Regions from separate parts of the Rhodococcus sp. NPDC076796 genome, predicted to be linked through region 2. Evidence: predicted binding sites of a transcription regulator. Region 2 holds the regulator's gene; the other holds the start of a gene.

Region 1 (15,067 bases), on a different contig from region 2:
ACGAGTCGGTGTACAAGGGCCTGAAGGCGGCTGCGCCCAAGGGCATCGACGTGTACTTCGACAACGTCGGCGGTGAAATCCTCGACGCGGCCCTCTCCCGGCTACGCAAGGGAGCGCGAGTGGTGTTGTGCGGAGCCATCTCCGGCTACAACGCCACCGATCCACAGCCCGGCCCGGCGCACTACCTGTCCTTGTTGATCAATCGGGCATCGATGACGGGTTTCATCATCTTCGACTACCTCGATCGCTACCAGGAAGGCATCGATGCACTGTCCGAACTGCTCACCAGCGGCAGAATGACGGCACGCGAGCAGATCGAGATCGGCGGCGTCACCGCCTTCGGATCGACACTGAACCTGCTGTTCGACGGTGCCAACACCGGCAAGCTGGTGCTCGAGGTCGGCGAACGCACCCACGACTCGGAATTATGACGGCGTCTCGTTCGTTGAACCCCACGTATCGACCGATAATGAGCTAGGAGAGCAACGATGTCTGCAGCCACCGAAACCGCCATTCTCGCCGGAGGATGCTTCTGGGGAGCCGAAGAGCTCGTTCGCAAGCTCCCGGGAGTGATCTCGACCCGCGTCGGATACACCGGAGGCGAGGTCCCCAACGCGACGTACCGCAATCACGGCAATCACGCCGAGGGACTCGAGGTCGTCTACGACCCCACCCAGACGACGTACCGCGATCTGCTCGAGTTCTTCTTCCAGATCCACGACCCCACCACCAAGAACCGTCAGGGCAACGACATCGGTGCCAGCTACCGCTCGGCAATCTTCTACCTCAGTGACGAGCAGAAGCGCGTCGCCGAGGACACGATCGCCGACGTCGACGCCTCCGGTTTGTGGCCGGGCAAGGTCGTCACCGAGGTGACCGCGGCCGGAGATTTCTGGGAAGCCGAGCCCGAGCACCAGGACTACCTGCAGAAGTACCCCGAGGGCTACACCTGCCACTGGGTGCGTCCGGAGTGGAAGCTGCCGCGGCGAGCGAACGCCTGACTTTCTGATTTCTGCTCCACTCCTCGCTTCCGCTGGCGGGATCCCGCCAGTTGCGGCGTCGAGTGGAGCAGAAGTTGCACAACAATTTTGCGACACTGATCCGGTGACCTCCGACAGAACCCCTCGGTCGATGGCCGACGTCCTTCGTTCGCCTCGTTTCTGGCTTGCGCCGATCCTGGTGGTCTCAGCGCTGATGTCGTTTCTCGCCGCGCTGTATCTGGGCGGTGTGCTCGACCCCAGGGGCAATCTGCACGACCTACCCATCGCGATCGTCAACCAGGACGAGGGCGACACCCTCGCGGGCGAGCAACGCAACATCGGCAACGACATCGTCGACGGTCTGCTGCAGAACGTCGATCCGGAGAAGGTCGATTTTCGGGAAGTCGGTCCGGCGCAGGCGCAATCATTGCTGTCGACGGCCGAGGCCTACGGTTCCATCGTCATCCCGAGCGATTTCACCAAGAGGATGGGAATTCTCGCCCAGGCGAGCGTGATTCCCGGGGACGTCGAGAAGCCGATCATCACGGTCTACACCAACCCACGTGCCGGCAGTTTCGGGATGTCACTCGTGACCGGAGTGGCGACACCGGCCTTCGAGGCGGTCAATCAGACTGTGGGACAGCAGATCACCGAGCAGGTGCGTGGGCAGCTCGGTGAGACTCAGCTCGCCGGTGCAAGCGCACTCACCCTCGCGCAGCCGATCGATGTGATCGTTGCCCAATACGATCCTCTGCCCGACGGCACCGGCGGTGGCCTGTCCGCCTTCTACTACGCGCTCTTGCTCGTCCTGGCGGGCTTCACCGGTGCGACCATCGTCAGCGCCCTCGTCGACGGCCTACTCGGATTCACGCCCACAGAGATCGGCCCCAAGTACATCCATCGGGGACCGACCCAGATCAACCGCTTCCAGACGCTGCTCGTGAAATGGCTCGTGATGATCGTCCTGGCCATGCTGGTGTCTGCCCTCTATCTGCTGATCAGCCATCTGCTCGGTATGCCGATCACCCATGCCTGGACTCTGTGGATGTACGGCGCGTACGCGATCGCCGCGGTCGGCATCACGGCACTGGCGGTGATGTCCGCATTCGGCACGGCAGGACTGCTGATCAATCTGATCGTGTTCATCATCCTGGCGTTGCCGTCCTCGGGCGGCACCATCCCCCTCGAAGCCAGCCCGCGGCTGTTCACCTGGCTGGCGCAGTTCGAGCCGATGCACCAGATCTTCCTCGGCACCCGCTCGATCCTGTACTTCAACGCCTCACTCGACGCAGGGCTGCTGCACTCGGTGGGTATGACGTCTCTCGGACTGCTCATCGGGCTCGTGTTCGGCGTGGTGTTCACCCGCATCTACGACGGCAAAGGCCTCGACCGGAGCCTCGATTCGACCGGCGCTCTCAGCTGACGCCAGTACACTCGATCCAATGCTTGCTGTGAATACGGCCGGGAGCGTGGTACCCCGACGCGCCTTCCACGCTTACCTCGACGTCGCGATCGTCGTCCTCGTACTCGTGGGTACCAACCTCATCGCGCACTTCACCACGGTGTGGGCCAGTATCGCGACGGTTCCGATCGCCGCGGTTCTGTTGGTCGTCCTGGCGAACCGTCGCGGTCTGGGGTGGGCCGAACTGGGACTGTCTCCGAAGCAGTGGAAGGCCGGATCTCTGTACGCACTCGGAGCCGTCGGGGTCGTCCTGACCGTCGTCGCGATCGGTGCGTTGCTGCCACTGACTCGGCCGTTCTTCATGGCCGACCGGTACGCAACCGTCTCCGCCGCCATCGTCGCATCGATGATCGTCATCCCCCTGCAGACCGTCATCCCGGAAGAACTCGCGTTCCGCGGGGTGCTGCACGGCACGCTGGGTCGCATCTACGGAGCTCGGGGTGTGTTCGCCGCCGGATCTCTGCTGTTCGGTCTCTGGCACATCGCGTCCTCGCTGGGACTGACGGCCGGCAACGTGGGGCTGAGCGGATTTCTCGGTGGCGGGCTGTTCGGGCAGGTCGTCGGTATCGCGCTGGCCGTGGTGGCCACTGCCGCAGCGGGTGTGGTGTTCACGTGGCTGCGCAGCCGCAGCGGAAGTTTGATCGCGCCCATCGCCCTGCACTGGTCGTTGAATGGACTCGGCGCGCTGGCTGCCGCGCTGGTCTGGCACGCGTCGGTGAGCTGAAAGACATGAAAGACGAGCTGCACCAGTACCTGCGGATCGCGCGCGAAAACATGCTGTGGAAGCTCGACGGCCTCACCGAGTACCAGAAACGACGACCGATGACGCCCACGGGGACGAATCTCTTGGGGCTGATCAAGCACCTGTCGATCGTCGAGTACGGCTATTTCGGCATCACCTTCGGCCGCGAGTTCCCCGCCCCATTCGCGGATTTGGTGAAATCAGCCGAGGCGCGACTGAACTCCGATATGTGGGCCGCTGCCGACGAATCCTCGGAGTTCATCGTCGACCTGTACCGCGAGGCCTGGTTGCACGCCGACAAGACCATCGAATCGAACGACCTCGACACCGTCGGACGCGTCCTGCACTGGCCCGTCGAGAGGCAGGAAATAACTCTGCACCGCGTGCTCGTGCACCTTGTCGCCGAAACCAACCGACACGCTGGGCATGCGGACATCGTGCGAGAACTCATCGACGATTCCGTCGGACTCCGATTGGGCAACGAAAACATGGCCGACGGCGACGCAGCATGGTGGGCGGCATATCGAGACGAACTGGAAACCGTTGCGCGAGAATTTGATTGATAGTTCATCCGAAGACATGACGGACTGAAATACCAGTTCGTTCGAGATACGCACCCCACGGATTCCAGTCGTACCGAGGAATCGACGCGGACATCTTCTGCCGGCGACTCCCGTCTATAGATGGGTAGTGCGTGATGCGGCAGAGTCCGACATCTGGAGCGGACCGTTCGACGACTCAAGCGTCGGTGATCGACTGCCCGAGGGCGTACGGGTAAGCCGCAAGGGCGGCAGATCGCACGCGCACGACGGCGTGGCGGTCTGATACCACACGCCACCGACAGGTTCTGGATAGCGAATAGTTAAGCGTGGCAATAGTTTTCGATTGCACAATGGTTGCCAGTCGAACGCGCGTTCGATACACTTGCTTCCATGACCACGGAGATCTGGCAACTGAGCGAGAGCGAACTCCTCGCTGAATCCGCCGAGGTCTCCCACCGAATCCAACTGCTCGAAGCCCGACGCATCGCCCTCGTCGCAGAGATCGACACCCGCGTCTCACGGGAGAAGCTCGGCTTCCCGGGACCCGCCGGCTGGCTGACCTCCACCACCCTTCTCTCGCCGGCCAAGGCCACCAAGATCGTCGCCCTCGCCCGCGGCCTGAAGAACTTCCCCGACATCGCAGACGCCGTGAACACCGGCGTCATGTCCGTCGACCACGCCGCGCTGATCCTCACCTTCGCCGAAACACCACCGAAGGACCTCCCGGAAGAGGGTCGCGTTATGGCCCGCACCGCGATGATCGCCGCCGCGACCGGGCCCGAAGCACGCACCGGCCGGATCCGAGCAGCGATCACCAAGCTCGAGGACGAGTTCGGCGGCAAGACACCACCACCCGAGAACACCGACCGCAACGAACTCTTCGCCTCCAAGACCTTGAACGGGCGGCTGGTACTCAAAGGAGACTTCGATGCGATCACCGGAGAAAAACTCCTCACCGCACTCTCACCGTTGACCGAACCCCAACCCGCAGCCGACGGCACCCAAGACGATCGAAGCCCCGCCAGGCGCAGAGCCGACGCCTTCGGACACATCCTCGACCAGTACCTGGCCTCCAGTAGCCGGCCCATCGAGGGCGGTGAACGCCCGCACCTGAACCTGCACATCAGCCTGCGCGACCTCACCGACCTCCGCGACAGTGCAGACACCGACGACATCACCGACGACGAGAACACCCGCACCGCAAACGAATCCGATGACGGCGGCCACCCTGCCTCAGATCGTGGCGCATACGGGGACTTGTTCGGCGACGGCACCACTGTTGGGTGGCTGCCCTGGATGGGACCACTCTCCCGCAATACTTCTCGACAGTTGGCGTGCGACTGTGTCCTCACCGCCATCGTCATGGACGAGAATGGCTCACCGATCAACCTCGCCCGCACCGCACGCACCGTCACCGCCAAACAACGCAAAGCCCTCATCGCGAGAGATCACACCTGCGCCTTCCCCGGCTGCGGCAAACCCGCATCCTGGACAGAGGCACACCATATTTGGCATTGGGCCGACGGTGGGCCCACCGACATGAACAACCTCGTCCTACTCTGCGGATTCCACCACCGACTCATGCACCACAGTGACTGGGAAGTGTTCATCGGCACCGACAACCACCCCTGGTTCATCCCACCGGCAACCGTCGACCCCTACCGACAACCCAGACCATCCCACGCCCGAGCAGGCCCCTACATAGCCTGAGGCAAAGCGACACCAGCCCCGCACCGAGAACACGGTGCGGGGCTGGAAGAAGTTGGATCAGGAACCGGACGGGGCTGCTGGAGGAGTGGGAGGCGTCGCGCCATCGGCCGGAGCAGGCGGCGGCGCACCATCGGCCGGCGCAGGCGGCGTCGCGCCGTCAGCCGGGGCGCACAGTGAAGCCGGTCCACCCTTGCCAGGACCACCCTCACCTTGTCCACTCGGCCCGCCCCTACCCGGACCACCGGCGGGCGGAGTAGGCGGAGTTGCCTCATCCCCCGGTGCCGCAGGAGTAGCACCGTCCGCAGATCCCGGTGGTGTCGGAACAGCGGGAACCGTAGCTCCGTCACCGGAATCCGGAGCTGCCGGCACCGCAGGTACATCCGACCCGCCACCGCCGTCGGTTCGCTGCCCGAGTGTCGAAGACGACGCCACCGTGGACACTCCGGGCGAGGCGTCCGGCCCAGTCGCAGCGAAGACTGCCGAGGCCACCAGCGCACCGACTGCGAGTCCCGCTGCCGCCGTCGCCACCAGCGGTACCCGTCCCTTCCACCGCTTCGGATTGGTCTCTCGAACCGCGTCGCCGGGGACTGGCTCCGGGTTCGAGGCGGCGGGGATCGGCTGCGTCTGATCGTTCACGTTCACTCCTTCGTCGGGGTCTGTGTCGTTCGTTTCGGTCTGTCATCGACCCTGCCGCCGCTAGCTGAAGTCACCCTGAAGCCGCGCGCATCTTCAGGATCACTTCAGCTGGTGGGTGACAATCGAGGCATGACATACAGTTCCGCTCCCCGGGTGATGGTGGTGGAGGACTCGCTACCCATCCGAGAAGCGCTGATGGCCGCGTTCGAGGACGCGGGGTTCACCGCAGCGTCCTTGCCCGACGGCGACGACTTCGAGACCACGATGGCAGGCTTCCGCCCCGATGTCGTGATTCTCGACGTCATGCTGCCCGGCGCGCGGGACGGGTTCGCGCTCATCGACATCGTCCGCCAGAGCAGCGACGCGGGAATCATCATGGTCACCGCGAAGGATCGGCTGGAAGACCGCCTGCGCGGATTGAGCGACGGCGCAGACGACTACGTGGTCAAGCCGTTTCAGCTCGACGAGGTGGTCGCGCGAGCGAAATCGGTGCTGCGTAGACGCGGCAGATCCTCGGACGCAATCCAGGTGGGCGATCTAATGGTGGACGAATCCGCGGGAGTAGTCACCCGCGCCGGCCAGGTCCTCGATCTGACGGCCACCGAACTCCGGTTGGCAACCTTCCTCGTCGCGCAGCGCGGTCGTACTGTCTCGAAAACGTCCATCCTCGAATCGGTTTGGGGCTACGGCGCGTACGACGCCAACCTGGTGGAAGTGCATGTCAGTGCGTTACGTCGCAAGATGGAAGCCCACGGACCGCGGTTGATTCACACCGTCCGGGGCCTCGGTTACGCTCTGCGGGCCCCGCAGTGAACCGCACACAGACGCCGTCGTTGCGTACGCGAGTGGTCGCCACTGTCGTCGTCCTGTTCGCGGTACTTCTGGTGATCGTCGGAGCATCGGTGGATGTCGTTCTGGGTCAACAGCTTCGGCGCGATCTGGAAGCGCGGTTGACCGACAGAGCATCCCGTGCGATCGAGCTCGTGGAGAGCGGCGTCGAATCCAGCGATCTGGTGCAGTCTCTCCAGGGCGACGCCATCCGCGTTCGCGTCACCGCTGCGGACGGCACGGTCTACGGCGTTCCCGGCAACGCACCGCCCGGGCCGGATATCAGGCCAGCAACCCCGGCTCCGCCCGCCGGACAGTCGAAGGATCCCAACCCTCCCGGTCCACCCGATCCCCCTGCCCCGCCGTCGGATTCGTTGGAGATCACCGAGCCGCTGCCCGATGGCTCGACGCTGTCACTGCTGGGCGACACCACCGCGATCGCCGATGTTCGCCAACAGTTGCGCATTCTGATGGTGGGTGCGGGTGCAGTCACTCTGTTACTGGCCGCCGCCGCGCTGATCTACGCGGTGCGGCGCGCGCTGTCGCCCCTGGACTCGATGACGTCGGTCGCGCGCCGAATCACCAACGGCGACAGGGGCCGCCGGCTACTGCCTTCGAAGCCGAAGACAGACCTGGGCCGCACAGCATCGGCCGTCGACGAGATGCTCGACGCCCTCGAGGACGCCGAGCGCAAGGAGGCTGCCGCAGCGCAGTCGGCGCGTCGAGCAGAGGAGGACATGCGACGGTTCCTGGCCGACGCGGCACACGAATTGCGTACGCCGGTAGCCGGGATCTCGGCGCTGGCTCAGTCGTTGCAGCGCGACGCCGAGCACCGCCCCGATCGGGTCGGGAGATGGAGCGAGCTGTTGGTCGGCGAATCTGCCAGGGCGTCGCGCCTGGTGGGCGATATGCTCGATTCCGTTCGTGCAGAGAACACTTCGGAGCTGGAGCTGACCCACACGGACCTCGCCGACGTGGTTCGACGCACCGTCGATCGCGCGGCCCTGCTGTCCCCGCAGGTCCGGTTCGAGGTGGACGGCGCGCAACCGGTGCCGGTCAGGGTGGACGTGGGCCGCGTCGAGCAGATTATCTCGAACGTCCTCGACAACGCTGCTCGCTTCACGCCGCCCGGCGGTACCGTCCGAGTGACTACAGGGGCCGATTCACAGGCGTTCGTCACCGTCGACGACGACGGTCCCGGCGTCACAGAAGCCGATCGCGAGCGCATCTTCGAGCGGCTGGTCCGGCTGAACTCCGCACGGGACCGTTCTTCCGGCGGCGTCGGGCTGGGGCTGTCGATCGCGCGCACGCTGGCGCGCGCTCACGGCGGCGAACTCGTCTGTGCCGCAGGGCCTACCGGCGCGCGATTCCGACTGACACTTCCTAGCCCTACCGGTCGTTCCGCAGGCTCCACTCCGGCGAACCACCGATAGCTATTCGACGATCAGGTCCATCAAGAGGCTGTCGTGCCAGCCGCCTGGACCCTTCTCGTATTTGCGCATGATTCCGACGGGCTCGAAACCGACTGCGCTGTAACAGGCTATGGCCACAGCGTTGTCGGCAGCGGGGTCGATCACCAACCGATGATGCCCCAGGTCGACTGTCAGGTATCGCACCAGCGTGCCGACGGCGTCCTTTCCGACGCCGCGGCCGTGCACTGCCGGGTCCAAGAAGATGTCGATCGACGCATGCCGGTACATCGGATCGGTCTCTTCGCCGTACTGGATCAATCCCACTGTTGCGTCGTCCAATTCGACGACCAGACGCTTCTCGTCGGGGTTGTCGAACGGCCAGTTCTCGTCGGCGTCCTCGTCGCCCCACCGCGCGTACACCTCGGGGGTGTGCAGTATTCGGCGTAGCTGCGGCACATCCTCGGCGGTGACGGGCCGCAACACGACCCGTTCACCGCGGAGGTTCATCGCCGTGCTCTACTCGGCCCGCTTGGCCGCACGTGCCGCGAGGTCCTGGGCGTCGAGCTTGTCTGCTTCTTCGAGGGTCGGTGCGCTGCCGCCCAATCGTGCCGGAACCCAGTACGCGCCCGGCTCGTGGTGGTAGCTCTCCTGCAGTTCCAGCAGCATCTTCTGCATCACTGTCCGCAGTTTCTCGGTCAGCTCGTTCGGCGGACCGACCGGCGGCAACGGCTCACCGACCGCGATCGAGATGGGAGTGTTGGTGCGGCCCAACCGTTTCGGGTATCCCTTCGTCCACACGCGCTGCGCACCCCAGATGACCGTCGGGATGATCGGCACGCCTGCCTCGATGGCCATGCGCGCTGCGCCGGACTTGAATTCCTTGATCTCGAAGCTGCGGCTGATGGTCGCCTCCGGGTACACGCCCACGAGCTCGCCGTTGCGCAGGCTCTCCACGGCCGACTTGTACGACTCAGCGCCTGCTCCACGATCGACGGGGATGTGCCGCAGCGCACGCATGATCGGGCCGGAGATCTTGTTGTCGAAGACTTCCTTCTTCGCCATGAACCGGATGTAGCGCTTCACCCGTCGCGGCGGTAGCCCGGCGTAGGTGAAGTCCATGTATCCGGTGTGGTTGACGGCGATGACGGCTCCGCCGGTGGCAGGGATGTGTTCCTCGCCCTCGACGTCGAATTTCAGGCCCTCGAACGCGAACACTGCACGAGCGATGCCGATGACTGATCGGTAGACGGGTTCCACAGTCCGTTAGCGTAGTCGGTGGACGATGCCGGAGAAAAGGTCCGGGAGATGACAGGTCCGGTCGAAAGCAACGGGGGAGAAACGAAGTGAAGAACAGTGCGGCATCACCACGGCGGACCAGGGTCGTCCGAACCGCGCTGCCGCTGATCGCAACGCTCACCCTGGTGGGGGCCTGCGATTCCGCAGTCGGACTGCCGTCCGAACAATCCGGGGCGACGAGCAACACCCCCGAGGCAACGACGTCGACGACGACTCCGACCACGGCCCCCGCGACCACCACCACGCCCCCACCGATTCCGCCCGGCCCACCCGTCGGCGAGGTTCCCGGTAACCCCGATGCCGCGATGGCGCTGCGACCGTTCGTGGGCGACCTCACCGGCGGCGGAATCGGCGTCGTCACGGCGCGGTGCTGGACGGTTCCGCCCACCGACATTCCGACCATGTACGTCGACCCCGAGGCCATCCTCGCTGCCGTTGCCGCCCCCGGCGTCGACGGCCAGTACGCGGTGACGTGGACCGGGCCCACCGCGACGGTCAGCGTGAAGCGCAGTGAGATCGCCTCCGGTTACGCGTGCCCTACCGTCTACCCCACCGGCACCGCCCCCGTGTTCGACGCGGCGGACGCGGTCTACACCGTCGATCGCTACCTGGGGCGTCTCGCCGGAATTCCGGTCAACCCCAGCGATGTGGAAGAGGCGTACCCACTGGTGTGTGACGGCCGTCAGACCTGGGATGCCATCGGCACCGGCGTTCCCACTGTCCCGCCGTTGGTGGAGAATCCGAACATCCTGCCCGGCATCACCTCGTTCGATCCCGACAGCGTGTTCGTCACCGGGCAGAACGGCATCTACACCCAGGTCAACGCAGACATCATCGACGCAGCCGGGGTGTACCAGAACCGAACGTTCGTGCTGACCATCGGCGGCGAGGGTTACTGCATCGGAGACATCGCCTGAGCCGACCCAACTAGCGCAGAACATCCGTCCCGACGAAGGGCACCAGCGCCTCGGGGACGCGGACGGTGCCGTCGGCCTGCTGGTGGTTTTCGAGGATCGCGACGATCCAGCGGGTGGTGGCGAGGGTTCCGTTGAGGGTCGCTGCGGTCTGCGGCTTGCCGTTCTCGTCGCGGTAGCGCACGCCGAGGCGTCGGGCCTGGAAGGTCGTGCAGTTCGAGGTCGAGGTCAGCTCGCGGTAGGCCTGCTGGGTGGGAACCCATGCCTCGCAATCGAATTTGCGAGCGGCCGAGGAGCCGAGGTCGCCGCCTGCGGTGTCGATGACGCGGTAGGGCAACTCGACGGCTGCGAGCATCTCCTTCTCGTACTCGAGCAGCTTCTGGTGTTCGGCGGCTGCGTCCTCGGGCTTGATGTAGGAAAACATCTCGATCTTGTCGAACTGGTGCACTCGGATGATGCCGCGGGTGTCCTTGCCGTAGCTGCCCGCTTCGCGGCGGAAGCACGATGACCATCCGGCGTACCGCTTGGGGCCGTCGGCGAGGTCGATGATCTCGCCCGAGTGGTAGCCCGCGAGGGCAACTTCCGAGGTTCCGACGAGGTAGAGATCGTCGGCTTCGAGGCGGTAGATCTCGTCTGCGTGTGCGCCGAGGAATCCGGTTCCCGACATGATCTCCGGCCGCACCAGCACCGGCGGGATCATCATGGTGAACCCGTTCTTGACGGCCTTCTGCGCGGCGAGCTGCAGCAATCCCTGCTGCAGCAATGCGCCGTAGCCGGTCATGAAATAGAAGCGCGAACCCGAGACCTTGGCTCCGCGTTCCATGTCGATCAGATTCAGCGACTCACCGAGCTCGAGATGATCCTTGGGCTCGAAATCGAACTCCGGGATCTGCCCGACGGTCTCGAGCAGCACGAAATCGTCCTCGCCGCCTGCGGGCGTGCCGTCCTGAACGATGTTGGAGATCGCGCGGTGGGCGGTGTCGAGAGCCGCGTCGGCCTCGGCTTCGGCAGCCTGGGCCGCCTTCACTTTGGCAGCCAGCTCCGATGCTCCGGCGAGCAGACCCGGACGGTCCTCGGCGGAAGCCTTGCCGACCTGCTTTCCCAACGCCTTCTGCTCGGCACGCAGCTGATCGCCGGCCAGAACCGCGGCCCGGCGGGATGCGTCGGCATCGAGAAGTGCGTCGACGAGAGCGGGGTCCTCGCCTCGGGTGCGCTGCGAGGCGCGCACTGCATCGGGATTCTCGCGAAGGAATTTCAGGTCGATCACGAGAGGGAACCTTACTTGCCGAGCAACCCCAGGTAGTCCTCGCGTCCGAACATCGTGGCGGCATCGATTGCCGACGGGTGGCCGCCGTGCGGATCGGCTCCACCGTCGACGAGCACGCGCACCACGTCGTCCTCACCTTTGAAGACCGCGCCCGCGAGTGGGGTCTGCCCTTTGTCGTTGGGCTTGTTCACATCGGCACCGCGCTCGACCAGCACCCGCACCGCGTCGGCGTGCCCGTGGTAGGCGGCGAGCATGACCAGCGTGTCGCCCGATTCGTTGTGCAGATTCACCGGAACACCGGCGTCGACGTAACTCGCCAGAGCGGCCGCGTCACCGGTGCGGGCCATCGCGAACAGTCGGCCGGCGAGCTCGCTGAGGTCGTCGTCACCTGTTGGGTCGCTCATGAGGACCGAACATACTCGGGCATGATGGAGGGCGATGTCCGGATACGAAACAGACTCCCCGCCGAGCGAGAAGTCTCGGCGAACACTGTCTGCAACCACAGCTCGACGTGGGCTCGCCATGGTTGCGGTCGGTGCGGTGCTGGCCGCGGGGGCGACGGTTTTTCTCTCCGACGGGTTCTCGACGCCCGAGAAGATCACCACCCATGCGACGGCCAGTGGGCCCGCGACCGATGGGCCAGTTTCGGCGTCCTCCTTCGGTGCGGCCGATCCGGGCGCATGCCTGCAGTGGACGCCCACCGACGATCCGGAGACGGACCGACAGGATCTCGCCGAAGTATCGTGCGCCGATCCCCACCGCTTCGAGGTGGCTCGCGACATCGACATGAGCGTCTACCCCGGCGTCGAATTCGGACCGGGCTCGCCGTATCCCGGATCCATTCGGTTCAGCGAATTGCGCGACGAACACTGCGCGGCGGCCGTCGACGACTACGTCGGAGCCAAGTTCGATCCCAACGGGCGGTTCGGCGTCGGGCTGATGTTCCCCAGCCAGGCCGGGTGGGCCAAGGGTGAGCGGACGCTGCGCTGCGGGGTGCAGATGCCGTCGAACACCGGCGCACTGATGGAGATGACCGGCTCGATTCTCGACCAGGACCAGTCGAAGGTCTGGCCCACCGGCACCTGCGTCGGCATCAACCAGAACGTGCCGGCCGATCCGGTGGACTGCTCGGCACCGCACGCGTACGAGGTGGCGTCGGTGATCAACCTGACGCAGCAGTTCCCCGGCGGACACCCGTCCGAGGGCGATCAGGACGCATATCTGGAAGGCACGTGCACCGACGCCGTCAACGGCTACCTCGGCTCGGACACCGCACTGCGAGACAAGACGCTCACCCTGTTCTGGGACACCATCGACGTCGCGAGCTGGCTCGCCGGAAGTCGCCAGGTGACGTGCTCGGTGGGTGCCGAACTCGATTCCGGCGGTTTCGCGACCATCGTCGGCACCGCCAAGGGCGACATCCTCATCAACGGTGCAGCTCCCGTCCCGCCGCCCTCCGCACCCGACGGCCGCGCCCTGCCGACACCGCTGCCCGGTGCCGCACCGATCACCACCGGAGGGTGACATTCCCACCCACATGACCCGCGTCGACTTCGAAGAAGCCGTGTCCGACGCCCTCGACACCCTGCCGCGTGAGCTCACCGACTTCATGAACAACGTGGTCGTTCTCGTCGAGGAGGAACACCCCACCGAGGACATCCTCGGGTTGTACGAGGGCATCGCGCTCACCGAACGCTACGAGTACAGCGGGCACCTACCGGACGTCATCACCATCTACCGCAAACCGATCCTCGAGATGGTCGACGACGAAAACGAGGCTCGACGGGAAATTGCGATCACCGTCGCCCACGAAATCGGACATCACTTCGGCATCGACGACGAGCGACTGCATCAACTCGGATTCGGCTGAGCGCACCCGCTCGTCCCCCGCTCACCCCCCCCGGACGCGTGAATGGACCATTGCATACGTCTCGGCAGTGCAATGGTCCATCCACCCGCACCGGCCGGAGCGGCCATACCGCGTCGATGGCGCTTTGCACACGTCTCGGCAGTGCAATGGTCCATTGACGCAGAATCGGACTACGCCGCGACGCGGTCCCGGCGGATCGGGCGCACTGCGCGGTCGGTGAGGAATGCGAATCCCAATCCCAGGGCAAGCCACAGCGTCGCCTGGGTGGCCAGGGACGACAGTCGGAATTCCCAGAGCAGGGTTGCCGGGAAGTCCACGCCCACCTCGTTCACGGTGGGCAGCAGCGCGTAACCGATGCCGACCACAAGCAGGAACGCCAGCAGCGGCGCGCCGACGCGAATCGCCACCGAGGTGTGCGATGCCACCACCTTCGCCACATAGATTCCCACTGCGACGGCCAGCAGACCCAGAATCACCGACGCCAACCACAGCCACGTGCGCTCGGTGATGGTCTCCGGATCTCCGACGGCCGGTGGATTGGCCGGGTACTTGAAGAAGGGCACCACTTCGATGGCCAACCATCCGGCACCGGCCCCGACGAGGGCGAGTACCGATCCGGGGAGCGAGCTGAAGCGTCGCCCGTAGTGCAGTGCCGAGGCTAAGATCGCACCGAGTGCCAGGCCTGCGAGGCCGGTGGCGAGGAACAGTCCGACGCGTTGTCCGTCCCGACTGACGAGCGCCTCGTCTCCGTGCGAATGCGCGGCAGGGGTGGCCTCGGTGTGATCGGCTCCAGCGTGATCGGCTCCGGCTGCTTCTTCGATGGCGATGGCCGAATCGATGTGCGGCTCACCGACGACGAAGGCGACGGCTCCGGCGAGCAGCCCGGCGACGAGTCCGGCGAGCAGACCTCGCACCAGTAGTTGGACGAAGGTGCCCTGCAGCGTCGGGCCGTGGGTATCGGTCAGTGGCATGGCAGGCCCAGCAGGTGGCGGCCGTCGTGCATCAGTTCGTGCATGTACATGCCACTGCGGGAGATCGCGCCCTGATCGAAGCCGACCAGGTAGAGCACGACGAAGGCGAGCAGGATCGTTGCGGCGACGATGACGGCAAGGGCAGCCGACTCCGTCGTATTACTGGGTGCGTGAATGATTGCCATGGTGTCCTCCTGGGATATGCGTCCCGTAGTCCCCGCTCGAAAAACGGGGACGGCCATGCGATGAACGAGTTTTCTGACTCTCGAATTCGGACATCTGCCCGACGTCGATCACAGTGGCGCAACCGCTCCGGATTTTCACCGGATTACCTGCGTACATCGCGTCTAACCTGCGAACTGTGGCACCGAACGCGACGCTGTGTCAATCGCTGTCCTGACCTCCCGCAGCTCGGTGCCACAATGGCACGGTGTCTG
Region 2 (15,067 bases):
AAGCGACCTGCAGGGCATCAAGACCAAGGCCGTACGTGACGGTGACGACTGGGTGCTCAACGGCTCGAAGACGTTCATCACCAACGGAATCAATGCCGATCTGGTGATCGTCGTGGCCTGCACCGACCCCGAGAAGGGCGCACAGGGCTTCAGCCTGCTGGTCGTCGAACGCGACATGCCCGGATTCGAGCGAGGCCGCAACCTGGACAAGATCGGCATGAAGGCCCAGGACACCGCCGAACTGAGCTTCACCGACGTTCGCGTGCCCGCCGCCAACCTGCTCGGCGACGAGGGCATGGGCTTCATCTACCTGATGCAGAACTTGCCCCAGGAGCGGCTCTCCATCGCCGTCGTCGCTGCCGCGGCGATGGAATCGGCGCTGGACATGACCATTCAGTACTGCCGTGACCGCAAGGCGTTCGGAAAGTCGATCGGCAAGTTCCAGAACACGCGCTTCGTGTTGGCGGAGTTGGCCACCGAAACCACCGCCACCCGCATCATGGTGGACAAGTTCATCGAACTGCTCAACGAAGACAAGTTGACCGTCCAGGAAGCCGCGATGGCGAAGTGGTGGACCACCGAGAATCAGGTCAAACTGATCGACCGGTGTCTGCAGCTGCACGGTGGCTACGGCTACATGAAGGAATACCCGATCGCCAAGGCGTACATGGACTCCCGTGTGCAGACCATCTACGGCGGCACCACCGAGATCATGAAGGAGATCATCGGCCGCGGATTGAATCTGTGATCCGCTGATCTTCAGACATGCGAAGGGCCGCAGCACATGTGCTGCGGCCCTTCGCATGTCGATACGGTGACGATCCCTAGAGCTTGCGCATCACGGTGACGACCTTGCCGAGGATCGCGGCGTTGTTGCCCGGAATCGGCTCGAACAGCGGATTGTGCGGCAGCAGCCACACCTCGCCCTTGGACCGCTTGAACGTCTTGACGGTGGCCTCCCCGTCGATCATCGCAGCGACGATGTCGCCGTTGTCCGCCACGGACTGCTGACGAACCACCACCCAGTCGCCGTCGCAGATGGCCGCGTCGATCATCGATTCACCGACCACCTTGAGCAGGAACAGCGAACCCTGACCGACCAGCTCGCGGGGGAGCGGGAACACGTCCTCGACGGCCTCCTCGGCCAGAATCGGGCCGCCTGCAGCGATCCGGCCCAGCACCGGCACGAACGTCGGGGTCGGCAATCGATCCTGATCCTCCGATGCCTGCGATCCGTCGACCGCCGCGGCAGCCTGATCGGCCTGCACCTCGTCGAGACCGCGGACATCGACGGCGCGGGGGCGGTTGGCGTCGCGCCGGAGGAAGCCCTTGCGCTCGAGGGTGCGGAGTTGGTGAGCGACGGACGAGGTCGACGTCAGACCGACCGCGTCACCGATCTCCCGAATGCTCGGTGGGTAACCGCGCTCGGTGACCGAAGCGCGAATGACCTCGAGTACCTTCCGCTGCCGCTCGGTCAGACCCGCACTGATGTCGGTGCCGACTTCCATGGCCTTGGATGTCGGTTCCGCAGCGGGCTTACCCGCTGCTTCCTTCGGTGCGGTGGCCCTGGCTCCGGTCGTCTTGGAACCGGTTGTCGTGGAACGCGTGGTCGACCTCGTCGAGGTCTCGTCCTTCATGCTGTCGGCCTCCTGCTGGTGTCCTGGATCCGGTCTGCGGGGTAGGTCTGCGCGGACTGGAGTTGATGGTGTCGACTCGTGTGGCGTGTGGTTTCTGACACGAATCTAGCGTGTATCAGCTGTTGAATCAAACATCTGTTCGACTCGTGTCGCGTTTTCTGCAGACTTTGTCGGAGGCTCGTGATAGAACTTCGAACAAGCGTCCATCGAACGCCTGATCGAATAATCGATCCAACGAGCGAAGACGAGGTTCCGATGACCATCATCACCGATCGCCCCACCGCCGCCGGTGTCCGTGCCCGATCCACTGTCGTCGAGCGTCGTCGCCGGGCGCGTCCGGTGTTGCACGGTCTCGCCACGCAACCGGGCCCGTGCCTGCCCGTCCTCGACCCGTCGTGGACCGACGTCACCGATCGCGAGGTGGCCGATCGCGAGTTCGACGCGACCTCGGCGCACTTCGCGAGCCAGCCGGTTCGGATTCGCTCGCTGATGTTGTGGATGTTGGCGGTCCTGGTCGTCGCAGGCGGACTGATCGGCATCGCGAACCTGCGGGCCGTTGCCCCCGATGCAGGCGCGCAACCGGCGGGTGTGGTCGAGGTGCACGACGGAGCTGTCGTCGAGTACACGCCCGGCAGATGACCACCGGCCCCGTCGGGTTCGAGAAGACTGAGTATCCTCGACAGACTGCCCCGATGTGCGTGCTCGTCTGTGCGTGTTTGTCGTCGGAGCATCGGCTACGACGGAGGATCCCTCATGCATTGCCCGTTCTGCAGGCATCCCGACTCACGCGTGGTCGACTCGCGTGAGATGGACGAGGGGCAAGCAATCCGGCGGCGTCGCTCCTGCCCGGAGTGCGGTCGTCGATTCACGACCGTCGAGGCCGCAGTGCTCGCAGTCGTGAAACGCAGCGGCGTCACCGAGCCGTTCAGTCGCGAGAAGGTCGTCAAGGGAGTCCGACGTGCCTGCCAGGGCAGAGATGTCGACAACGACGCGCTGAACCTGCTGGCACAGCAGGTCGAGGACGCCATCCGTGCAGCGGGATCCGCGGAGATCCCGAGCAACGAAGTGGGGTTGGCCATTCTCGGTCCGCTCCGCGATCTGGACGAAGTGGCCTACCTGCGCTTTGCTTCCGTCTATCGCTCGTTCAGCTCGGCCGAGGACTTCGAGAAAGAAATCCACGAACTGCGCAAGCACCGCGAGTCGGCAGACATCGACTGACAGTCCCGCCCGTCAGCGACTCTGGTCCGAGATCGCCTTTTCGATACGCTTCTCCGATACCGGATACGCCGTGCGAATGCCCTGGGCGAACAGTCCGACGCGCAGTTCCTCGATCATCCAGAACAGTTCCTGTACCCCGGAACTGTTCTTTCTGCTCTCCGGCAGCGAATCCAACAGTCGCCCGTACGACGCGTACACCCGATCGAGTACGTCCATCGCCGCCGCGTCCCGGCCCGCACTGCTCGGCAGCGTCGCCAACCGCTTCGTCGCAGCGGCGAGATAGCGCGGCAGGTCCGCCAATCTGCGAGAACCGAACTCGGTGACGAACCCGCGAAAGATCAAGCCGTCGAGCTGTTCCCGAACGTCGTCTGCCGGCTCACCCGAGGAGGAGTGCAGTTGCGCGGACAGTGCCAGGGCAGCAGTCAACACCGGGCGAACCAGGGCCAGCACCGCGGCGGTACGCTGCGGAACCTCCGCGTCGACGAGTGCCCTGAGCTTGTCGAAGGCCTCGGGATCGCGTACCGGCCCACCGTGCGCATCCATCGCTTCCTCGACCGCCAGAGCCCGGCATTCTTCGAGGAGCGCATCGACTCCGCCGTACGGATTCTGGCCCAGGGCAAGGCGTTCGGCGGTCGGTAGTCCGGCCAGCAATGCCTTGGTTCCCTTCGGTGCCGTCGACAGCAGCAGGGCTCGGGTTCCCGACCGCATTGCGGCCCGCGCCTCGGCGGGGGTGCTGAGGACCCGCACCGCGACGCCCGGTCCCTCGGGTACCAACGCCGGGTAGCCGGTGACCTTCTGCCCACCCACATCACGGGTGACGGTCGATTCCAACCGTCCCAGCGTGCCGGAGGTCCAGGCCAGAGACGGCGCGCGCTCCGCGTCGCCGACCGCGCTGGCCACCTGACGGCCGACCTCTCGTGACAGGATCGTCCGAAGAGCAGTCAGATCCTTGTTGCTGCCCAACACCTTTCCGGACGGGTCGACGGCCGCGAACGTCATCCTCAGGTGCTCGGGCAGTGCCGCAACATCGAAGTCCTTCGCCGTGATGTGGCACTGCGCAGCCCGCGACAGCTCACGTGCCAAGGCCGTCACCAGGGTTTCCGCGCGCGGCTTCATGACCGCCAACGCCGCGGCCGCGAAGTCGGGAGCCGGGACGACGTTGCGGCGCAGTGCCTTCGGCAGTGTCTTGATCAGAGCGGTCACCAACTCGCCGCGCATCCCCGGGACCAGCCAGTCGAAGCCCACCGGCTGTACCTGAGCGAGCAGCGCGATCGGAATACGAGCGGTGACTCCGTCGGCCGCGGTGCCCGGCTCGAACTGATACGTCAGGGGGAACTGGATCTCGCCCTGTCGCCATGCGTCGGGATACGCCCCGGTCAGTACCGAGGCCGCGTCGGAGTTGACGACGGTGTCGGTGGTGAAGTCGAGTAGGTGCGGGTCCTGCCTGCGGGCCTTCTTCCACCAGGTGTCGAAGTGCCTCGCCGACACCGCCTCCGGGGCGATGCGTGCGTCGTAGAAGTCGAAGAGAGCATCGTCGTCGACCACGATGTCTCGTCGCCGTGCGCGATGTTCGAGTTCACCCACGTCGTCGAGCAGAGCCCGGTTCTTGTGGAAGAACGCGTGCTGGGTCTTCCATTCACCCTCCACCAGCGCATGTCTGATGAACAGCTCTCGGGACGCCTTGGCGTCGATGCGGTGATAGTTCACCGGACGTTGCGTCACCAACGGAATGCCGTACAGCGTCACCCGTTCGTAGGCCATCGCCGATTCCCGCTTGATGGACCAGTGCGGTTCCGAGTACGTCCGCTTGACCAGGTGCGGTGCCAACCGCTCGGCCCACTCCGGCTCGATGCGAGCAGCCATCCGGCCCCACAGGCGTCCGGTCTCGACCAGTTCGGCGGCCATGACCCAGCGCGGGGGCTTCTTGAACAGACCCGACCCGGGGAAGATGGCGAAGTGAGCTCCGCGTGCGCCGAGGAACTCGCGCTTGTCACCCTCCCTGAGCCCGACGTGCGAGAGCAGTCCGGACAGTAGCGACTGATGCAGGGCGGTCTCGGTGGAGTCGGCGTCGGGCACCGTCCATCCGAGCCCGCGGGTGATCTGACGCAGCTGGCCGTGCAGATCCTGCCATTCGCGAATACGTAGATAGTGCAGGAACTCGGTACGGCACATGCGTCGGAACTGGTTGGAGGACAACTCGTTCCGCTGTTCGCGCAAATAGGTCCAGAGCTTCACGTACGCGAGGAAGTCGGAGTTCTCCACCGCGAAACGCGCATGCTTCTCGTCCGCTGCCTGCTGATGCTCGGCCGGCCGCTCCCGAACGTCCTGAATCGACAAGGCGGCCACGACCACCAACGCGTCGCGCAGAGAGCCGTTGCCGTTGGCCTCGACGAGCATCCGCGCCATTCGAGGATCGACCGGCAGCGCCGAGAGTTCCCGGCCGATGGGGGTGAGCTCCGCAGTGCCGTCCTTGGTGGCAGGCTTCAGTGCCCCGAGCTCCTCCAGCAGTCCGATTCCGTCCCTGATGCTGCGCGGATCGGGCGGTTCGACGAACGGGAACGCGTCGATCTTGCCGAGCCCGAGTGCGGTCATCTGCAGGATCACCGACGCCAGGTTGGTACGCAGAATCTCCGGTTCGGTGAACTGCGGACGCGACTCGAAATCCTCTTCGGAGTACAACCGGATGCAGATGCCGTCGGCGACGCGACCACAGCGGCCGGCCCGCTGCCGCGCCGATGCCTGGGAGATCGGCTCGATGGGGAGCCGCTGAACCTTGGTGCGCAACGAGTATCGCGAGATTCGGGCCGTACCCGGGTCCACCACGTAGCGGATGCCGGGGACCGTCAGCGATGTCTCCGCAACGTTCGTCGAGAGCACCACGCGCCTGCCCGCGTGTGGTGAGAACACTCGATGCTGCTCGGCCGCAGAGAGTCTCGCGTACAGCGGAACGATCTCGGTGTTGCGTAGATTGCGGTCGTTCAACGCATCGGCGGTGTCGCGAATCTCGCGTTCCCCCGACAGAAACACAAGTATGTCGCCGTCGCCCTCGGCCATCAGCTCGTCGACGGCCTGGCAGGTCGCGTCGACGGGGTCGAGATCGATCGTCGTGTCCCCGGCGTCGACGGTCAGTGGCCGATAGCGCATTTCGACCGGGAACGTGCGGCCGGAGACCTCGATGATCGGCGCGGGCATGCCGTCCCGCGCGAAGTGCTGGGCGAATCGTTCGGGATCGATGGTCGCCGAGGTGATGACGATCTTCAGGTCGGGTCTGCGGGGGAGAAGCTGCGCGAGGTAGCCCAGGATGAAGTCGATGTTGAGGCTGCGCTCGTGGGCCTCGTCGATGATCAGGGTGTCGTACTGGCGGAGCAGTCTGTCTCGTTGGATCTCCGCCAGCAGGATGCCGTCGGTCATCAGCTTGACGAGGGTCGAATCCGAGGACTGGTCGGTGAATCTCACCTTGTAGCCGATGGATTCACCCAGCGGTTCGCCCACCTCCTCGGCAATGCGTTCGGCCACGGTGCGCGCGGCGAGCCGACGGGGCTGCGTGTGACCGATCGAGCCCCGGATTCCGCGCCCCAGCTCGAGGCAGATCTTGGGAATCTGGGTGGTCTTGCCGGAGCCGGTCTCGCCGGCGACGATCACCACCTGGTGCTCGGCGATGGCCGCTGCGATGTCGTCCTTGCGAAGACTGACCGGAAGTGACTCGGGAAATTCGAGGGTGGGGACCGCAGCGCGGCGAGTGGCGACCACGGTTTCGGCGCGGGCGATGTCGCGGTCGAGAGCAGCGAACGCGTCGTCGGTACGGGCCTTGTCCAGACGGCGCCGCAATCTGTTCTCGTCACGGATGGTGACCTGCGCCAGTCGCGTGGCGAGTGCGCGACGCTGACCGGACGAATTCGAGGTAGACATACTCGAACCAGGATATCCGTTTCGGCGGGACGTCCGAACCGCCGACCGTCGCAGTGGCTCCACTACTGTGTACCGCATGTCTTCTGCCACCGGAACCACACACTCTTCCGCGCTCTGGCACGGATTCGCCGATATGGGTGCCGTCACGGCCGGCGGCCCGTTCGTCGTCTCTCGCGGTGAAGGTGCCTACATCTACGACCACGCGGGCACCGAGTACCTCGACGCGACCGCGGGCCTGTGGTTCACCAATGTCGGCCACGGCCGTCGTGAGATCGCCGACGCCGTTGCGACGCAGTTGAGCTCGATCGCCCACTACTCGAACTTCGGCGACTTCGTACCCGAGACCACACTCGCGCTCGCCGATCGTCTCGCCGCGATCGCTCCCGTACCGGGCAGCAAGATCTTCTTCACCTCGGGTGGCTCGGACTCCATCGATACCGCCGCGAAACTCGCGCGGCGCTACTGGGTGGAAATGGGTCGACCGAGCAAGAAACTGATCGTCGGTCGGCAGAAGGCCTACCACGGGATGCACGTCGCGGGGACTGCGCTCGCCGGCATTCCGGTGAACAAGGAGCACTACGGCGAGCTCATGTCCGACGCCCGAACGGTGGCGTGGGACGACGCGAAGTCGCTGCTGGCGCTGATCGAGGAGGTCGGTGCCGAGAACGTGGCCGCATTCTTCTGCGAGCCCGTCATCGGTGCAGGCGGAATCTACCTCCCACCGGAGGGGTACCTGCGCGAGGTACGGCAGATCTGCCGCGACAACGACGTACTGTTCGTCGCGGACGAGGTCGTCACCGGATTCGGCCGGATCGGCGGCAGCTGGTTCGCCTCCACCCGATTCGAGCTCGAACCCGACCTGATGACCACCGCCAAAGGCCTGACATCCGGATACGTACCGATGGGTGCTGTGTTCATCGCCCCGACGATCGCCGAACCGTTCTTCGCGGGCGGCGTGTGGTGGCGGCACGGGTACACCTACGGTGGCCATGCCGGAGCGGCCGCGGCAGCGATGGCCAACCTCGACATCATCGAGCGCGAGGAACTGCTGTCACACTCGAAGCGCATCGAGGCAGCGTTGCACACCCACCTCGCGCCACTGGCCGCACACGAGCGAGTGTCGGAGATCCGCAGCGGAATCGGTGCGGTTGCCGCCGTGCAGCTCGCCGACCCGGCCGAGGCATTGCCCTTCGTCAAGACGCTTCGAGCGCACGGCGTTTCCAGCCGCGCGGCCGGTCAGGGTGCGATGCAGATCTCGCCGGCATTCGTGATGACGAACGCCGAGATCGAAGAGCTGGCCGCGCGAATCCTCAGCGCGCTCGGCTGAACCGGAGCCTGCTCAGCAGCTGCTTGCCGCGCGAGAGCGGGGGAGCAGCTGCCGGCTGCGGCTCGTCGGAGATGGCGGCGAAACGCCGGTGCAGCTGATCACGCACTTCCTCGGGCGCATACGAACGACGCTTGCGTTCGGAACGGACCACCAACGCCCCGGTGGCCGCGACACCGACCATCCCGGCGAGACCGAGGGCCTTCCACACGTTCATCCGGCCACCGTACCGTCACGAGATCTAGGGTGTGGACCATGAATCCGTCGCGAATCAGCCTCGATACCGCAGTCGAGGCCACCAGAACGGGCGACATCTGGATCTTCCGCGGACAGTCGAACGCCGATCGCGCTATCCAGGCACTGACCAACAGTCCCGTCAATCACGTCGGAATGGCCGTCGTGATCGACGACCTGCCGCCGCTGATGTGGCACGCCGAACTGGGAAAGTCGTTGCAGGACATGTGGAGCGGAAATTTTCAACGCGGCGTTCAGCTGCACGATCTGCGTGCGGCCGTCACCCAATGGGCCACGAAGTACGAACAGCGTTGTTGGCTGCGACAATTGGACGGATACCTGGGTCGTTCCGCAGGCTCCACTCCGTCCGTGACGACTGCGCAGGAAGACGCCCTGCTGCGCACCATCGCCCGCATGGACGGAACGGCCTTTCCGACCACTGCGGCGCTCGCCGGACGATGGTTCCGGGGCCGAGTCCCCACACTGCGTCGCAGCCGACGCGAGGGAGCCGCCCTCGAAACCGCCTACTGCGCCGAGGTGGTAGCCATGACCTACGACGCGATGGGTCTGCTCACCGGCAACAAGAAGGCCAACTGGTTCGACCCCGGCAAGTTCTGGAGCGGCGACCGGCTCCCGCTCGCCGACGGAGTTCGTCTGGGCGAGGAAATCGAAGTGGACGTACCCGTCACACGCTGATCGACGCGTCCGCCGCGGTGCGTCCGCCCAGTTCCACCCAGCCGTCGTCGAAGGTGGTGTGCAAACGAGATCCGGCTCCCTGCACGATGTTCAGACTCCGACCGAGCTCGCCGGTCAGCCGGACGGCGGCAGCACCGGTCGCCTCGTCCTCGGCGATACCCATCATCGGCGCGAACATGCGCGAGCGCAGTGCGCCGTGCTCTTCGTCGGTCCAGGCCCAGACGTAGTGGTGCCCACTGTCGTACGCACTCGGGTCTGCTGCCGCCACCTCGGCCGCATCGTTGACCTGATGGAAGGTGAACTGCGGAGTCCAGTCGGCGCGGGCGCGAACCCAGGTGTGTTCGCCGTCGTAGCGGATGTTCAGCGGTGCGGCAGGGACGGTGAGCACACCGACCGGGTGGCCCTGCTCTCGGAGCCACCACGAGAGTCCGACCGTGGGATGTCCGGCGAAGGGCAGCTCCACGGCGGGGGTGTAGATGGTGGCCGAGGCCGTACCGGACTCGGAGCGATCGACGAACACCGTCTCGCTGAAGCCGAGCTCGGTGGCGAACTGCTGCCTGTCCGCCTCGTCGACGTCATCCGCGGCCACGATGCCGAGGGGGTTGCCGAATCTACCGTCGGCATCGGTGAACACTCGGACGACGGACACGTCGGTAGCCATACCCCGGACGCTACCAAACGCCGAACGAGGGACCCGCGGCCGCGGATCCCTCGTTCGGTGAACAGATCGAGTCGAAGCTCAGACGGAGGCACCGTCGAGGATTCGGCCTGCTTCGATCGCCTGCGCGACACCCGCGACGATCGACGCGGCGCGGATGGCCTCGAAGATCGTCTCGCGGTCGACGCCCTCGGCACGCAGAGTCTTCTCGTGTGCCTCCAGGCAGTGGTTGCACCCGTTGACGGCCGACACCGCGAGCGACCACAGCTCGAAGTCGGCCTTGTCCACGCCGGGGTTGCCGATGATGTTCATGCGCAGGCCGGCGCGCAGATCGTCGTACTTACCGTCCAGGTATCCCTTGGTTCGGTAGAAGACGTTGTTCATGCCCATGATCGACGCGGCACCGAGTGCCGCGTTGTACGCCTCGGCCGACAGCGAATCGGCAGCGTCCTCGGCGATCTCCTTCAGCGTCGTTGCGGACTTCGACGCTGCGGCCACCGACAGCAGGGTGCCCCACAGCTGCTGCTCACTGAGCACCGTGGACCGGGCGATGGAACCGAGATTGAGCTTGAGGTCCTTGGCGTACTCGGGGACGGCGTTCTTGAGGTTGTCGATCGTCATGTCAGACGCTCGCCGTCAGCAGTTCGCCCGCGTCGATGGTGGGATCACCCTTCTTCCAGTTGCAGGCGCACAGCTCGTCGGACTGCAGGGCGTCGAGAACTCGCAGGACCTCGTCCACGTTGCGGCCAACCGAGCCTGCCGTGACCGATACGAACTGGATCTCGTTGTTGGGGTCGACGATGAACGTGGCACGGTCGGCAACGCCGTCGGCGTTGAGAACGCCAGTGGCAGAGGCCAATTCGCGCTTGAGGTCCGACAGCATGGGGAAGGGTAGCGTCTTGAGCTCGTCGTGCTGTGCTCGCCACTGGAAGTGGACGAACTCGTTGTCGACCGAAGCGCCGAGGACCTGTGCATCGCGGTCCTCGAACTCCTCGTTCAGCTTGCCGAACGCGGCGATCTCGGTGGGGCAGACGAACGTGAAGTCCTTGGGCCAGAAGAAGACGATGCGCCACTTGCCTGCGTGATCGTCACTGGTGACGGTGGTGAAGTAGTCGTCGGGCTGCTGGGCGTTCACCTTGGACAGGTCTCCGCCGATGACGGCGGTCAGGTTGTATGAAGGGAACTGGTCGCCAATTGTCAACAGTGCCATGTGGTCTCCTCGTGTCGAATGATCGCGTCGGTTCCGTATGTGAGCGGTTGGGGTCGGTGGCGTGACTGCAGCCGTGCGAGCCCGGCCGACCGGTACGAGTGTGCCAAAAATGTTATGAAAGGTAAACGTGATGAGTGGCACTACACTCATAGGCGTGACCGATCGAAGCTATCAGCCGACCCTGTCGCATCTGCGAGCCTTCGTAGCGATCGCGCGACATCGCCATTTCGGCACTGCAGCAACACAATCGAACATCAGCCAACCGTCTCTGTCGCAGGCCCTGGCTGCGCTCGAGCAGGGGCTGGGGGTGCAGCTGGTCGAGCGCAGCACCCGCAGGGTGTTGCTGACGTCGGCCGGCAGTCAGTTGCTCGGTCGTGCCACTGCAGCACTCGAGGCCGTGGACGGATTGGTTGCTACCGCAGCAGGATTGGGCGGTCTTCTGACCGGTGGTATCCGGCTCGGAATCATTCCCACCGTGGCACCGTACGTGCTGCCGGCGATGCTCCCGGCCGTGCGCGCCGAGTACCCCGATCTCGTGCCGAGGATAGTGGAAGATCACACCGCCCGACTGCTCGACGCACTCCGGTCCGGTGCACTCGACGTCGTCGTTCTCGCGCTGCCCTTCGCTGATCCGGGATTGATCGAAATACCCATGTACACAGAGGATTTCGTGCTCGCGCTCCCTGCCGAGCACGCCCTCGCGGGGCGTCGGGATCTGACGGTCACCGACCTCCGGGGCCTGCCTCTGCTCCTGCTCGACGAGGGGCACTGTCTGCGCGAGCAGACCCTGGACCTGTGCCGCTCGGTCGACATCGCGCCCGATGCGAGCGATACGCGGGCGACGTCGTTGACCACGGTGGTGCAGTGCGTTGCCGGAGGGCTCGGCCTGACGTTGCTGCCGCGCAGTGCCGTCGATGTCGAGGTCGCTCGTGCGGGCTTGTCCACCGCAGAGTTCGCACACCCTGCTCCCGGCCGCACCATCGGTCTCGTACACCGATCCACGAGTGCGCGCTCGGCCGAATACAGTGCGCTGGCAAGTCTTCTCGCCGCCGAGGTTCACGCCGGCAACGCAGGTGGCCTCAGCCGGGCGTGATCACGATCTCGTCGAACACGATCTCGCCCGCCGCGTCGGACTCCGGCACATCGACGACGGCGTCGAGCGACCAGCCGTGGTCCCCGTCGGGGTCCTCCAACACCTGACGCACCGTCGTGGTTTCCGCACCGACGTTCAGGGTGAACAACGCGGGGCCGCGGGCCGATGGGCCGGTCCCGATCGAGCCGTACTCGGCGAAGAACGGTTCCAGTTCCGTCTCCCAGTCCGGGCCGTCGTCGAGTTCGTCGAGCGTATTCCACTGTCGGCGCGCCGCTAGGTCCACGCGGCGGAAGATCGCGTTGCGCGCGAGAATTCGGAAGGCCCGCGGGTTGGCCGAGATCGGACGTGGCACATCGGATCCGTACGCCTCCACGAGCGCTTCCGGCTCGGCACCGGGGTCGGTCAGGTTCTCCCACTCGTCGAGCAGGCTCGAATCCACCTGCCGGACGAGCTCGCCCAGCCACTCGGTGATGTCCTGTACCTCTTCGGTTCGAGACTCCGGCGGAACCGTCTGGCGCAGTGTGCGATAGGCGTCGGCGAGATAACGCAGGACGAGTCCCTCGGACCGCATCAAACCGTAGTGGCTGATCAATTCTGCGAACGTCATCGCGCGCTCGACCATGTCGCGCACCACGGACTTGGGTGACAGGCCGACCTCGGAGAGCCACGGGTGGGTGCCCCGATAGATCTCGAACGCCGGAACGAGCAGCTCTGCAAGAGGTTTCGGCCACGTGACCTCCTCGAGCAGCTCCATTCGCTCGTCGTACTCGATGCCGTCGGCCTTCATCTGCGACACCGCTTCGCCGCGCGCGGCGTGTTGCTGTGCCATCAGGATCTGACGCGGATCGTCGAGGGTCGATTCGATGATCGACACCACATCGAGGGCATGGGTCGGCGATTCGGCGTCGAGCAGATCGAAGGACGCGACCGCGAACGTCGACAGCGGCTGATTGAGCGCGAAGTCCGGTTGCAGGTCCACCGTCAGTCGAGCGTGTCGACCGTCGGCGTCCGGCTCGTCGAGTTGCTCGACGATGCCCGCATCGACCAGACCGCGGTAGAGCGAGAGTGCCCGCAGGATGTGCTTGCGCTGAGCGGGCCGGGACTCGTGATTGTCCTCGAGCAGGTGGCGCATGGCATGAAAGCAATTGCCCGGCCGGGCAATGACATTGAGCAGCATGGCGTTGCTCACCGAGAATCGGGACGTGAGCGGCTCCGGGCTTGCGGCAATGATCCGCTCGAACGTCGGCTCGCCCCACGAGACGAAACCGTCGGGTGCCTTCTTGCGCTGCACGCGCTTGAGCTTCTTCGGATCGTCGCCTGCCTTGGCCACCAGACGCGCGTTCTCGATGTCGTGTTCGGGGGCCTCGACCACGACGGTGCCGAGGGTGTCGTAACCGGCGCGTCCCGCGCGGCCCGCGATCTGGTGGAACTCGCGGGCCCGGAGCTTGCGAGTTCGAATGCCGTCGTATTTGGTCAGGCCGGTGAACAACACGGTACGAATGGGGACGTTGATGCCCACCCCCAACGTGTCTGTTCCACAGATCACCTTGAGCAGGCCGTCCTGCGCCAACTTCTCGACCAGCCGTCGATACTTGGGAAGCATGCCGGCGTGGTGCACCCCGATGCCGTGCCGAACCAGCCTCGACAGGGTCTTCCCGAAACCGGTGGTGAAGCGGAAGGCCCCGATGGCCTCGGCTATCTCGGCCTTCTCCTGCTTGGACGCGACGTTGACGCTCGTCAGCGCCTGGGCTCGTTCGAGTGCCGCGGCCTGAGTGAAATGCACGACGTACACCGGCGCAAGATGCGTTTCCACCAGTTCTTCGATGGTCTCGCTGATCGGAGTGGTGACGTACGAGAACATCAGCGGAACCGGCCGTTCGGTGCCCGAGACGACGGTGGTCGTGCGTCCGGTGCGTCGGGTCAGATCGTCCCGGAAGAACGAGACGTCGCCCAGCGTCGCAGACATCAACAGGAATTGCGCGTGCGGCAGCTCGATCAACGGCACCTGCCAGGCCCACCCTCGATCGGGCTCGGAGTAGTAGTGGAACTCGTCCATGATCACCTGGCCGATATCGGAGCCGGCACCCTGACGCAGGGCGAGGTTCGCGACGATCTCGGCGGTGGCGCAGATGATCGGGGCACCGGAATTGACCGACGCGTCACCGGTCATCATGCCGACGTTCTGGGCACCGAAGATCTCGCACAGGGCGAAGAACTTCTCGCTGACGAGTGCCTTGATCGGCGCGGTGTAGAAGCTGCGAATGCCTGCGGCCATCGCAGCGTAATGAGCTCCGATGGCCACCATCGACTTACCCGATCCGGTCGGCGTCGCGAGGATGACGTTGGAGCCGGAGACCAGCTCGATGAGAGCCTCCTCCTGTGCGGGATACAGGGTCAGGCCGCGATCGGCAGTCCAGGTGGTGAACGTGTCGAACAGGACGTCCGGATCCACGCCGTCGGACCGAGCAGCGGCGGCATCGGGAATCAGTTCGGTGAGAAGCACCTCTACAGGCTATGTGGGATCGACGGCCGGACCCGCATCGACACCGAGCGTCCGTGGCCGAGTCGACGCGTCAGGTGGCGCTGCGTTCGTCCGAGCCCATGGCTCCGAGCACCGCGAGGCGCGTACTCGCGCTGCCGGTGATCATGTCCTCGCCGACACCGGTGATGAGCAGGTTGCGCCACCGCACCTCGTCGAACGTCAACGACGGTGTGGAATCGATGAAGTCCTCCACGACCTGCAGGAAGCGCATGGGATCGTCTCGGAACGGGAAGTGTCCGGAATTCTCAAACACCTCCAACGTGGAACCGGGCATGGCCGAGTGAGCGAGGCGAGCATGGCTGACCGGAATCACCGAGTCCTGGTCACCCCAGACGAGCAGAACCGGCAGGTTCTCGGTCAGATAACACCGGTCCAGCATCGTGACCACCTGGCCGCGCCAGTCGACGACGGCGCGCAAGGTCCGCAGATACGCCTCGTACGTCGTCGGAGCCGGGAGCTCGCTCAGCACTCGGATCAGATCCGGAGTGTCGTGCAGAAGCGATCCGGGTCGCAGGGGAGAGCTGTGCAGTTTGCTCAGCAGGCCGC

The links. The regulator LexA, encoded in region 2, represses DNA repair genes until DNA is damaged. The targets are predictions, from matches to a motif close to CGAACANNTGTTCG.
Region 1: a site for LexA is predicted at 4,089-4,102, ahead of AB0366_RS09305 (DUF222 domain-containing protein). Genes of this name have one in related genera too.

Annotation. Positions count from the first base shown of each region.
Region 1 is NZ_JBFBMS010000002.1:854,184-869,250, forward strand. It holds gene AB0366_RS09280 (NADP-dependent oxidoreductase) at 1-431, shown strand, start outside; gene msrA (peptide-methionine (S)-S-oxide reductase MsrA) at 489-1,001, shown strand; gene AB0366_RS09290 (DUF3533 domain-containing protein) at 1,132-2,403, shown strand; gene AB0366_RS09295 (CPBP family intramembrane glutamic endopeptidase) at 2,423-3,166, shown strand; gene AB0366_RS09300 (DinB family protein) at 3,172-3,747, shown strand; gene AB0366_RS09305 (DUF222 domain-containing protein) at 4,117-5,436, shown strand; gene AB0366_RS09310 (hypothetical protein) at 5,494-6,072, opposite strand; gene AB0366_RS09315 (response regulator transcription factor) at 6,202-6,885, shown strand; gene AB0366_RS09320 (HAMP domain-containing sensor histidine kinase) at 6,882-8,333, shown strand; gene AB0366_RS09325 (GNAT family protein) at 8,334-8,819, opposite strand; gene AB0366_RS09330 (lysophospholipid acyltransferase family protein) at 8,829-9,569, opposite strand; gene AB0366_RS09335 (hypothetical protein) at 9,656-10,525, shown strand; gene serS (serine--tRNA ligase) at 10,536-11,789, opposite strand; gene AB0366_RS09345 (ankyrin repeat domain-containing protein) at 11,801-12,193, opposite strand; gene AB0366_RS09350 (septum formation family protein) at 12,228-13,313, shown strand; gene AB0366_RS09355 (metallopeptidase family protein) at 13,327-13,659, shown strand; gene AB0366_RS09360 (CbtA family protein) at 13,830-14,630, opposite strand; gene AB0366_RS09365 (CbtB domain-containing protein) at 14,621-14,815, opposite strand; cobalamin riboswitch at 14,885-14,960, opposite strand; gene AB0366_RS09370 (histidine phosphatase family protein) at 15,061-15,067, shown strand, end outside.
Region 2 is NZ_JBFBMS010000003.1:298,302-313,368, reverse strand. It holds gene AB0366_RS11660 (acyl-CoA dehydrogenase family protein) at 1-748, shown strand, start outside; gene lexA (transcriptional repressor LexA) at 825-1,508, opposite strand; gene AB0366_RS11650 (hypothetical protein) at 1,893-2,276, shown strand; gene nrdR (transcriptional regulator NrdR) at 2,391-2,855, shown strand; gene hrpA (ATP-dependent RNA helicase HrpA) at 2,868-6,764, opposite strand; gene AB0366_RS11635 (aminotransferase class III-fold pyridoxal phosphate-dependent enzyme) at 6,841-8,091, shown strand; gene AB0366_RS11630 (hypothetical protein) at 8,075-8,305, opposite strand; gene AB0366_RS11625 (hypothetical protein) at 8,344-9,018, shown strand; gene AB0366_RS11620 (PhzF family phenazine biosynthesis protein) at 9,008-9,679, opposite strand; gene AB0366_RS11615 (carboxymuconolactone decarboxylase family protein) at 9,758-10,297, opposite strand; gene AB0366_RS11610 (peroxiredoxin) at 10,299-10,886, opposite strand; gene AB0366_RS11605 (hydrogen peroxide-inducible genes activator) at 11,041-11,979, shown strand; gene AB0366_RS11600 (DUF3516 domain-containing protein) at 11,966-14,482, opposite strand; gene AB0366_RS11595 (alpha/beta hydrolase) at 14,553-15,067, opposite strand, start outside.